One region of the Terribacillus sp. FSL K6-0262 genome, then DNA from elsewhere that is predicted to be linked to it. Evidence: predicted binding sites of a transcription regulator. Region 1 holds the regulator's gene; the other holds the start of a gene.
What was found. Region 1 encodes CtsR, which represses protease genes until heat stress. Its sites were predicted from a motif close to ATGGTCAATAAAGGTCAAACA; they were not measured.
Positions count from the first base shown of each region.

Region 2: a site for CtsR is predicted at 1,813-1,833, ahead of clpP (ATP-dependent Clp endopeptidase proteolytic subunit ClpP). Genes of this name have one in related genera too.

Region 1 is NZ_CP150277.1:1,567,515-1,571,211, reverse strand. It holds rRNA gene MHI54_RS08210 (23S ribosomal RNA) at 1-1,035, shown strand, start outside; rRNA gene rrf (5S ribosomal RNA) at 1,295-1,407, shown strand; gene MHI54_RS08200 (MgtC/SapB family protein) at 1,559-2,254, shown strand; gene MHI54_RS08195 (CtsR family transcriptional regulator) at 2,383-2,844, shown strand; gene MHI54_RS08190 (UvrB/UvrC motif-containing protein) at 2,865-3,401, shown strand; gene MHI54_RS08185 (protein arginine kinase) at 3,401-3,697, shown strand, end outside.
Region 2 is NZ_CP150277.1:2,588,503-2,592,199, forward strand. It holds gene sppA (signal peptide peptidase SppA) at 1-491, shown strand, start outside; gene MHI54_RS13205 (RDD family protein) at 503-1,117, shown strand; gene clpP (ATP-dependent Clp endopeptidase proteolytic subunit ClpP) at 1,162-1,749, opposite strand; gene MHI54_RS13215 (manganese catalase family protein) at 2,050-2,856, shown strand; tRNA gene MHI54_RS13220 (tRNA-Arg) at 2,991-3,066, shown strand; gene MHI54_RS13225 (hypothetical protein) at 3,343-3,697, shown strand, end outside.

The DNA.
Region 1 (3,697 bases):
CTTCGTCCCGAAGCTGTGAACCGAAGCCCCAGTAAACGGCGGCCGTAACTATAACGGTCCTAAGGTAGCGAAATTCCTTGTCGGGTAAGTTCCGACCCGCACGAAAGGTGCAACGACTTGGGCACTGTCTCAACGAGAGACCCGGTGAAATTATACTATGCGTGAAGATGCGCATTACCCGCGACAGGACGGAAAGACCCCGTGGAGCTTTACTGTAGCCTGATATGGAATGTTGGTACAGCTTGTACAGGATAGGTGGGAGCCTTGGAAACCGGAGCGCCAGCTTCGGCGGAGGCATCCGTGGGATACCACCCTGGCTGTATTGACATTCTAACCCAGAACCGTCATCCGGTTCGGAGACAGTGTCAGGTGGGCAGTTTGACTGGGGCGGTCGCCTCCCAAAGAGTAACGGAGGCGCCCAAAGGTTCCCTCAGAATGGTTGGAAATCATTCGTAGCGTGCAAAGGCAGAAGGGAGCTTGACTGCGAGACCTACAAGTCGAGCAGGGACGAAAGTCGGGCTTAGTGATCCGGCGGTGCCGTATGGAAGGGCCGTCGCTCAACGGATAAAAGCTACCCCGGGGATAACAGGCTTATCTCCCCCAAGAGTCCACATCGACGGGGAGGTTTGGCACCTCGATGTCGGCTCATCGCATCCTGGGGCTGTAGTCGGTCCCAAGGGTTGGGCTGTTCGCCCATTAAAGCGGTACGCGAGCTGGGTTCAGAACGTCGTGAGACAGTTCGGTCCCTATCCGTCGTGGGCGTTGGAAGTTTGAGAGGAGCTGTCCTTAGTACGAGAGGACCGGGATGGACGCACCGCTGGTGCACCAGTTGTTCCGCCAGGAGCACAGCTGGGTAGCTACGTGCGGAAGGGATAAGTGCTGAAAGCATCTAAGCATGAAGCCCCCCTCAAGATGAGACTTCCCATCATTTTAAATGAGTAAGATCCCTCAGAGACGATGAGGTAGATAGGTTCGAGGTGGAAGCGTGGTGACACGTGCAGCTGACGAATACTAATCGATCGAGGACTTAACTAAAAAACGAAAAGCGGAAAAGGCCGTTTAGAAACGTAGGAATAAGCGAGAAAGCCCGTAGTGGAGTGTACTTCTTCACGAAGGGATTTATCGCTTAGGCCATAGTTTCTGGCCTTTGGAGCTGGATCTAGCCGCAGCGCCAGATCCCTTAGTAAGTCAACGCCAAAGACCAAGCACTCCGGTGCTTGGCACGCATGAGATGTACAGCAAGGATGTTTCTTATCTAGTTTTGAGGGTTCATTCCATATGAATTCTTGCATTGTCTGGTGGTAATAGCGAAGAGGTCACACCTGTTCCCATGCCGAACACAGCAGTTAAGCTCTTCAGCGCCGATGGTAGTTGGGTTCGCCCTGCGAGAGTAGGACGCTGCCAGGCAAGATGAAATCTCCTGATAAGTTAATCATAACTTATCAGGAGATTTTTTATGTTTTGCTTTATACTTCTGTCGATTAGGGAATGTAAATATTTCACTTCATATTGAGACGAGAATATTCATATACTGCTAAGAGAAAGAAGGGAAGCATGGATGGAGCAATACTATAACGATCAATTTTTAACGGTAATGATTAAAATAATAATTGCGATATTCCTTTCAGGTGCTATCGGGATGGAGCGTGGGATGGGTAATCATCACGCTGGTTTAAGGACTCACATCCTTGTAGGCGTGGGATCTTGTCTTATGATGATTTTATCTTTATATGGCTTTACGGAATTCAGCGAAGAGCATGACTATGTGCAATTCGATCCTGCACGTATACCTTCTTATGTCATCAGCGGGATCGGGTTCCTGGGAGCGGGGACGATCCTGGTCAATGGAACTACTGTCCGGGGTCTCACGACAGCCGCATCTGTCTGGACCGTAGCAGGCCTCGGTCTTGTGATAGGGGCAGGAATGTATATGGAGGCTGTATTCACAACCATCATCATTCTATCCATCCTCATATTCCTGAATAATTTCGAGAAACTGTTTTTGTCCAGTAAAAAGCAGAAAGCATACCTTCTCGATATTGAACTGGGCAGGGAAGATAGTGTGGCTCCCATCATGGAAATACTCGAGCGCCATCATCTGGCATTGACAAACATGAAAATGAAAAAGTATCACCATGATAGCAGGATGCTGCATGTTGAGTTGGAAACACGTCAGGCTATAAATGAAATGGAGCTCTTCGAGGAACTGACTGATCTAACCAATATCAAATCGGTCAGTACGGTGAAAAGTTAAAACCCTTTTTAAGGGTTTTTTTCTGTTTTTGGGGGCTATGCTAAAGAAGAAGTGCTTTGCATTCCTCCTGCAAAATGTATATAATATAGTCAAAGATAGTCAAAGTCAAAAGAAGGGAGGAAACTTGTGTGAGTAATAATATATCTGACATAATCGAGGCATATCTTAAGCAGATCCTTCAGTCAACGGATACGCAGGAAGTGGAGATAAAGCGAAGCGAAGTAGCCAATCGTTTTCAGTGCGTGCCCTCCCAAATCAACTACGTCATCAAAACGAGATTCACCGTCGAAAAGGGATATCTGGTTGAAAGCAAGCGTGGCGGCGGCGGTTATATTCGTATAATTCGGGTAAAGCATCATACGGAAGCAAGTTTGATAGACGACGTGATCGAAATGGTGCAGCCGCGAGTTTCACAGCAGACTGCCAATAACGTGATCGAACGCCTGGCAGAAGAGAATATCCTGACAGAACGGGAAGCGAAAATCATGCTTAGGGCAACCAGCCGAGATACACTAGCCTTCCCTCTTCCGCTTCGCGATGAGGTCAGGTCACGTATCCTGGTTTCAATGCTGACTGCTATCAAGTACTAGTCAGATAAGGAGGCATCAAGATGGAATGTCAAGAATGTCATATAAGGCCAGCTACATTACATTTGACGAATGTCGTCAATGGGCAGAAGACGGAAATGCATGTATGCGAGCAATGCGCCAAGGAAAACGGATATGTCTCCTACGGCCAAGAAGGGTATTCCCTGCATAACTTATTATCTGGTCTATTCCATATGAATCCATCGACTGTCCAAGGACATAAACACTTCTCTCAAGCACCGGCAGCACTTGCTTGTCCGAAGTGCGGACTCACATATCATGAGTTTACCCGCTTGGGGAAATTCGGTTGTGCATCCTGTTATGAAACATTCGAGGATAATCTGAACCCTATCTTCCGTCGGGTACACAGCGGCAATACCAAACACGAAGGCAAGATACCAAAGAGGATGGGCAGCGGTATCGAAAAGAAACGAAAAATCGCTGCATATCGGGAATCCATGCAGCAATATATTCAAGCGGAGGAATTTGAAAAAGCAGCGGAGCTCCGCGATAAGATACGTTCTTTGGAGCAGGATGGCCGGGAAGAGGGTGAGAGCTAATGTCACTTGAGAATTTCATGAGTGATGCAATCAGCCCGTGGATGAAAGAAAATGGACCGGATTGCGATATAGTCATGAGCAGCCGTATTCGGTTAGCCAGGAACTTTGAGAATCGAACTTTCCCCTTAATTGCCAAGGCAGAGGATTTGGACGATGTACTTAATTTCTTCCAAGACAGCTATCAGGATGCCGCATTCCAGGATCGCGGAAAGATGCAATTCATCCGGATTGCCGATTTATCACCGATCGAGAAAAAAGTATTTGTCGAGAAACATTTGATCAGCCCTCATTTGGCA
Region 2 (3,697 bases), 1.0 Mb from region 1:
TCATGTCCACACTCAATTATTCTGAGCTTGCCGATAAAATCGGCATCAAAGAAGAAGTCATCAAGAGTGCCGAGCACAAGGATATCATGTCCGGTGCAAGGGAAATGACCGATGAAGAAAGGGATATCCTGCAGTCCATCATCGATGATATGTATGCGGACTTCGTACAGGTCATCGTCGATGGACGGGGCATGCCGGAAGAAAAAGTACGTGAATTGGGTGATGGACGCGTATATTCCGGTAAACAGGCCTTGGAAAATGGTTTGGTCGATGACTTGGGGGATCTGGAAGATACGATTGCCATGATGAAGAAAGACCAAGGACTCGAGGATGCGGAAGTGTTTGAATATACGGGAAGCGGCTTCGGTATGGGCTCCTTCTGGGCCACAGCTGCGAAGGATTGGTTTGTATCTGATTCCGATCTGCTTGGCATCAAGGAATTGATGGGCAAAACGAATTCACCGGAAGCTATGTATCTCTATACGGAATAGGAGGCGTTAGCATGGATAAAGAAAAACGTGAGCATCCAGAAGAACTGACGTCACCCGATCAGGATATCTCCAGTACAGGGATACCGGAAGCTGCGGAATCTGACAGACAGACAGAGTCAGATGCCCTATCCGATATGTATCAAGGGAAGGAAAAACTTGATGAGGAAGCGATGGAGCAGCCTGGGGCGGCATCTCCGGCGGCTGTGGCTGATAAACGCTATGCTGGATTTTGGATGCGTTTCTGGGCATATCTTGTCGATCTCATCGTTGTTTTCAGCCTGACGGGTTTGCTCGTCCAGCCTTTTACGATGATAGACGCTTTTTATGAAGCGACGCTTTGGATATGGAGTGTCAGCGCTTTGCTTGGCGGAGTGATTTTCTTTGCTTATTTCCTGTTCATGACCAAATGGCGCGGTCAGACTTTAGGAAAGATGATCTTCGGCTTACGCGTCATCCGGAAGGACGGAGGAGGCCTGTCCTGGTCGGATACGCTGATTCGGGAAGTGGTAGGCCGTTTCATCCACCGCTTGTTATTTTTGACCATCCTTTATGTGGTCGTGGCATTTACACCAAGGAAACAAGGTGTGCATGATTTCTTTGCAGATACACTTGTCATCCATGAATGAAAAAAGCCATCCAGCAATGCATGCTGGATGGCTTTTCCTATGTCTTATGAAGGGCGTTTCTCCATTACTTTATCGATCAAGCCATAGTTAACCGCTTGTTCTGCTGTAAGGAAGTTATCACGGTCTGTATCGCGCTCGATTACTTCAAGCGGCTGACCGCTGCGCTCCGCCATGATTTCATTCAATTTTTTGCGCATTTCGATGATGCGGCGAGCGTGGATTTCGATATCGCTTGCCTGACCTTGTGTACCGCCTAGAGGCTGGTGAATCATCACTTCACTGTTCGGAAGTGCATAGCGCATGCCTTTTTCACCGGCAGTCAATAGGAATGCACCCATGGAAGCCGCCATACCGATGCAGATAGTCGATACTTTCGGCTGAATGAACTGCATTGTATCATAGATAGCCATACCTGCGGTGATGGATCCTCCTGGTGAGTTGATGTATAGGGAAATATCTTTTTCTGGATCTTCCGCAGCCAAGAATAATAGCTGGGAAACGATGCTGTTGGCAACATTATCATCGATTGCGCTGCCAAGCATGATGATCCGGTCTTTCAGCAGACGGGAGTAGATATCGTAAGCACGTTCTCCTCTGTTTGTCTGTTCGATAACTGTAGGAATTAGATTCATGATAGATCCTCCTTTGGATATGAGCTCATTATGCTAAGTAATGACTAACCTTATCTTACCTAAAAGGTCAATAAAGGTCAAACAAAATACTTACTTTCTATCGCCTATTCCATGCTTCCCTAGTTGGAATGCAAATAAACGCCAGAAATACAGTATCCCGTTAACTTTGACTTTCAATCGATATTCTCCTGCAAATAAGTTTACTTTTCAATTTAATTACAGCTCCAGCAGATAGTTTAAATCATTTGCCATGGTGGAACGTTATCAGCGGAAAGCAAATAAACCGAAGGAGGCAACAACATGTTCAACCATTCGAAAGTACTACAATATCCCGCAAAACCGGATAAGCCAGACGCATTGTTTGCGAAGAAAATGCAGGAAATCCTGGGTGGACAGTTCGGTGAGATCACGGTAGCCCTCCAATACTTATTCCAAGGATGGAGTGCCCGCGGAGAAGAAAAATACAAGGATTTGATCATGGATACAGCTACCGAAGAGATCGGTCATGTCGAAATGATCGCAACGATGATTGCCCGCCTGCTTGATGGTGCACCTGTCAAAGAGCAGGAAGAGGCAGCGAAGGATCCTGTCATCGGGGCCATTCTGGGCGGCATGAACCCGCAGCACGCGATCGTTTCCGGTCTGGGGCCTCGCCCGACAGACAGCAACGGCGTCCCTTGGAACGCTGGCTATATCATCGCAAGCGGTAACCTCCTGGCAGACATCCGTGCCAACATCAATGCCGAGTCCCAGGGCCGGCTGCAGGTCGCCCGGTTATATGAAATGACGGAAGACCGAGGTGTACGCGATATGCTGTCCTTCCTCTTGGCACGTGATTCCATGCATCAAAATCAATGGATCGCCGCTGCCCGTGAATTGGAAGAGAAAAACGGTGTCATCGTACCAGGATCATTCCCAAAAGAGCTTGAAGCAGATGGATTCTCCCATAGCCTGATCAACTTCTCTGAAGGAGAAGACTCCAAAGAAGGCAGCTGGGCAAACGGGACAGCTCCGGACGGCGGTCAGTTCAACTATGAACAGACACCGACAGCTCACGGCGAGAAACAAGAGCTGCAGCCGGCACCGGACTATATGTATCCGAAATAAGCAATCCCATAGTAAACAAGTAAAAGGAACGGCCACGCGGCAGTTCCTTTTTTTGCTGCGGTCTATCAATAAAGTACTTGCATAAAAGAGTAAACTCCCGTATAATAATCGTTGTCACATTATTAATTACATATGCGCTCGTAGCTCAGTTGGATAGAGCGGTGGTTTCCGGTACCACGTCTGCCGGGGGTTCGAATCCCTCCGAGCGCGCTGCTTAATATAGAGATAGCAAGGGACTGGCAGTTTGCCGCCCCTTGCTATTTTTTGTATCTAAATTTGATTGAGAGCTAGCTTATCAGTTTCGACAAGCAATGATCCAGCAAATCCAAAGACAAAATCATGGTTTATATTCTTTAGGCAATAACGGATTTGAGCTGGGCTATTGAAATAATCTATTGGTACAGAATGAAACATTTCAATAAGAGCTGCGTACAACATTAAAGTGCATCTCATTTTCTGGTAAATATAGAAATAAGGAGAATTCTCATGTTAAAAAGAGTGTCTTTGGTGTTTGTACTTTTCGTTTTAGCAATTGCTGCTTTATTCTTGGCTGCTGCAAATCCTACAGGTCCGAATACGGTTTCGTTTGAGGAACCGATGATTATTTGGCTGAATGTTGGAATCATCGCTTCGCTGTTTTTGCCGCCTTTCATCTTATCGTTCTTCAGTCATCTCGCGGTGAAGATTGTTTCTGCTATTTACCAAGTTTTTATCGTCTTTGCTTTCTCTAGTCTTATTTTGGCAGGTTTATTGATTCCTAGTAATGCCGTCATCATTGTCGGAGCTCTTGGTGTCATTCTTGGTATCTGCAGTATCCTGGTCACTATTTTAACGGGGTTGA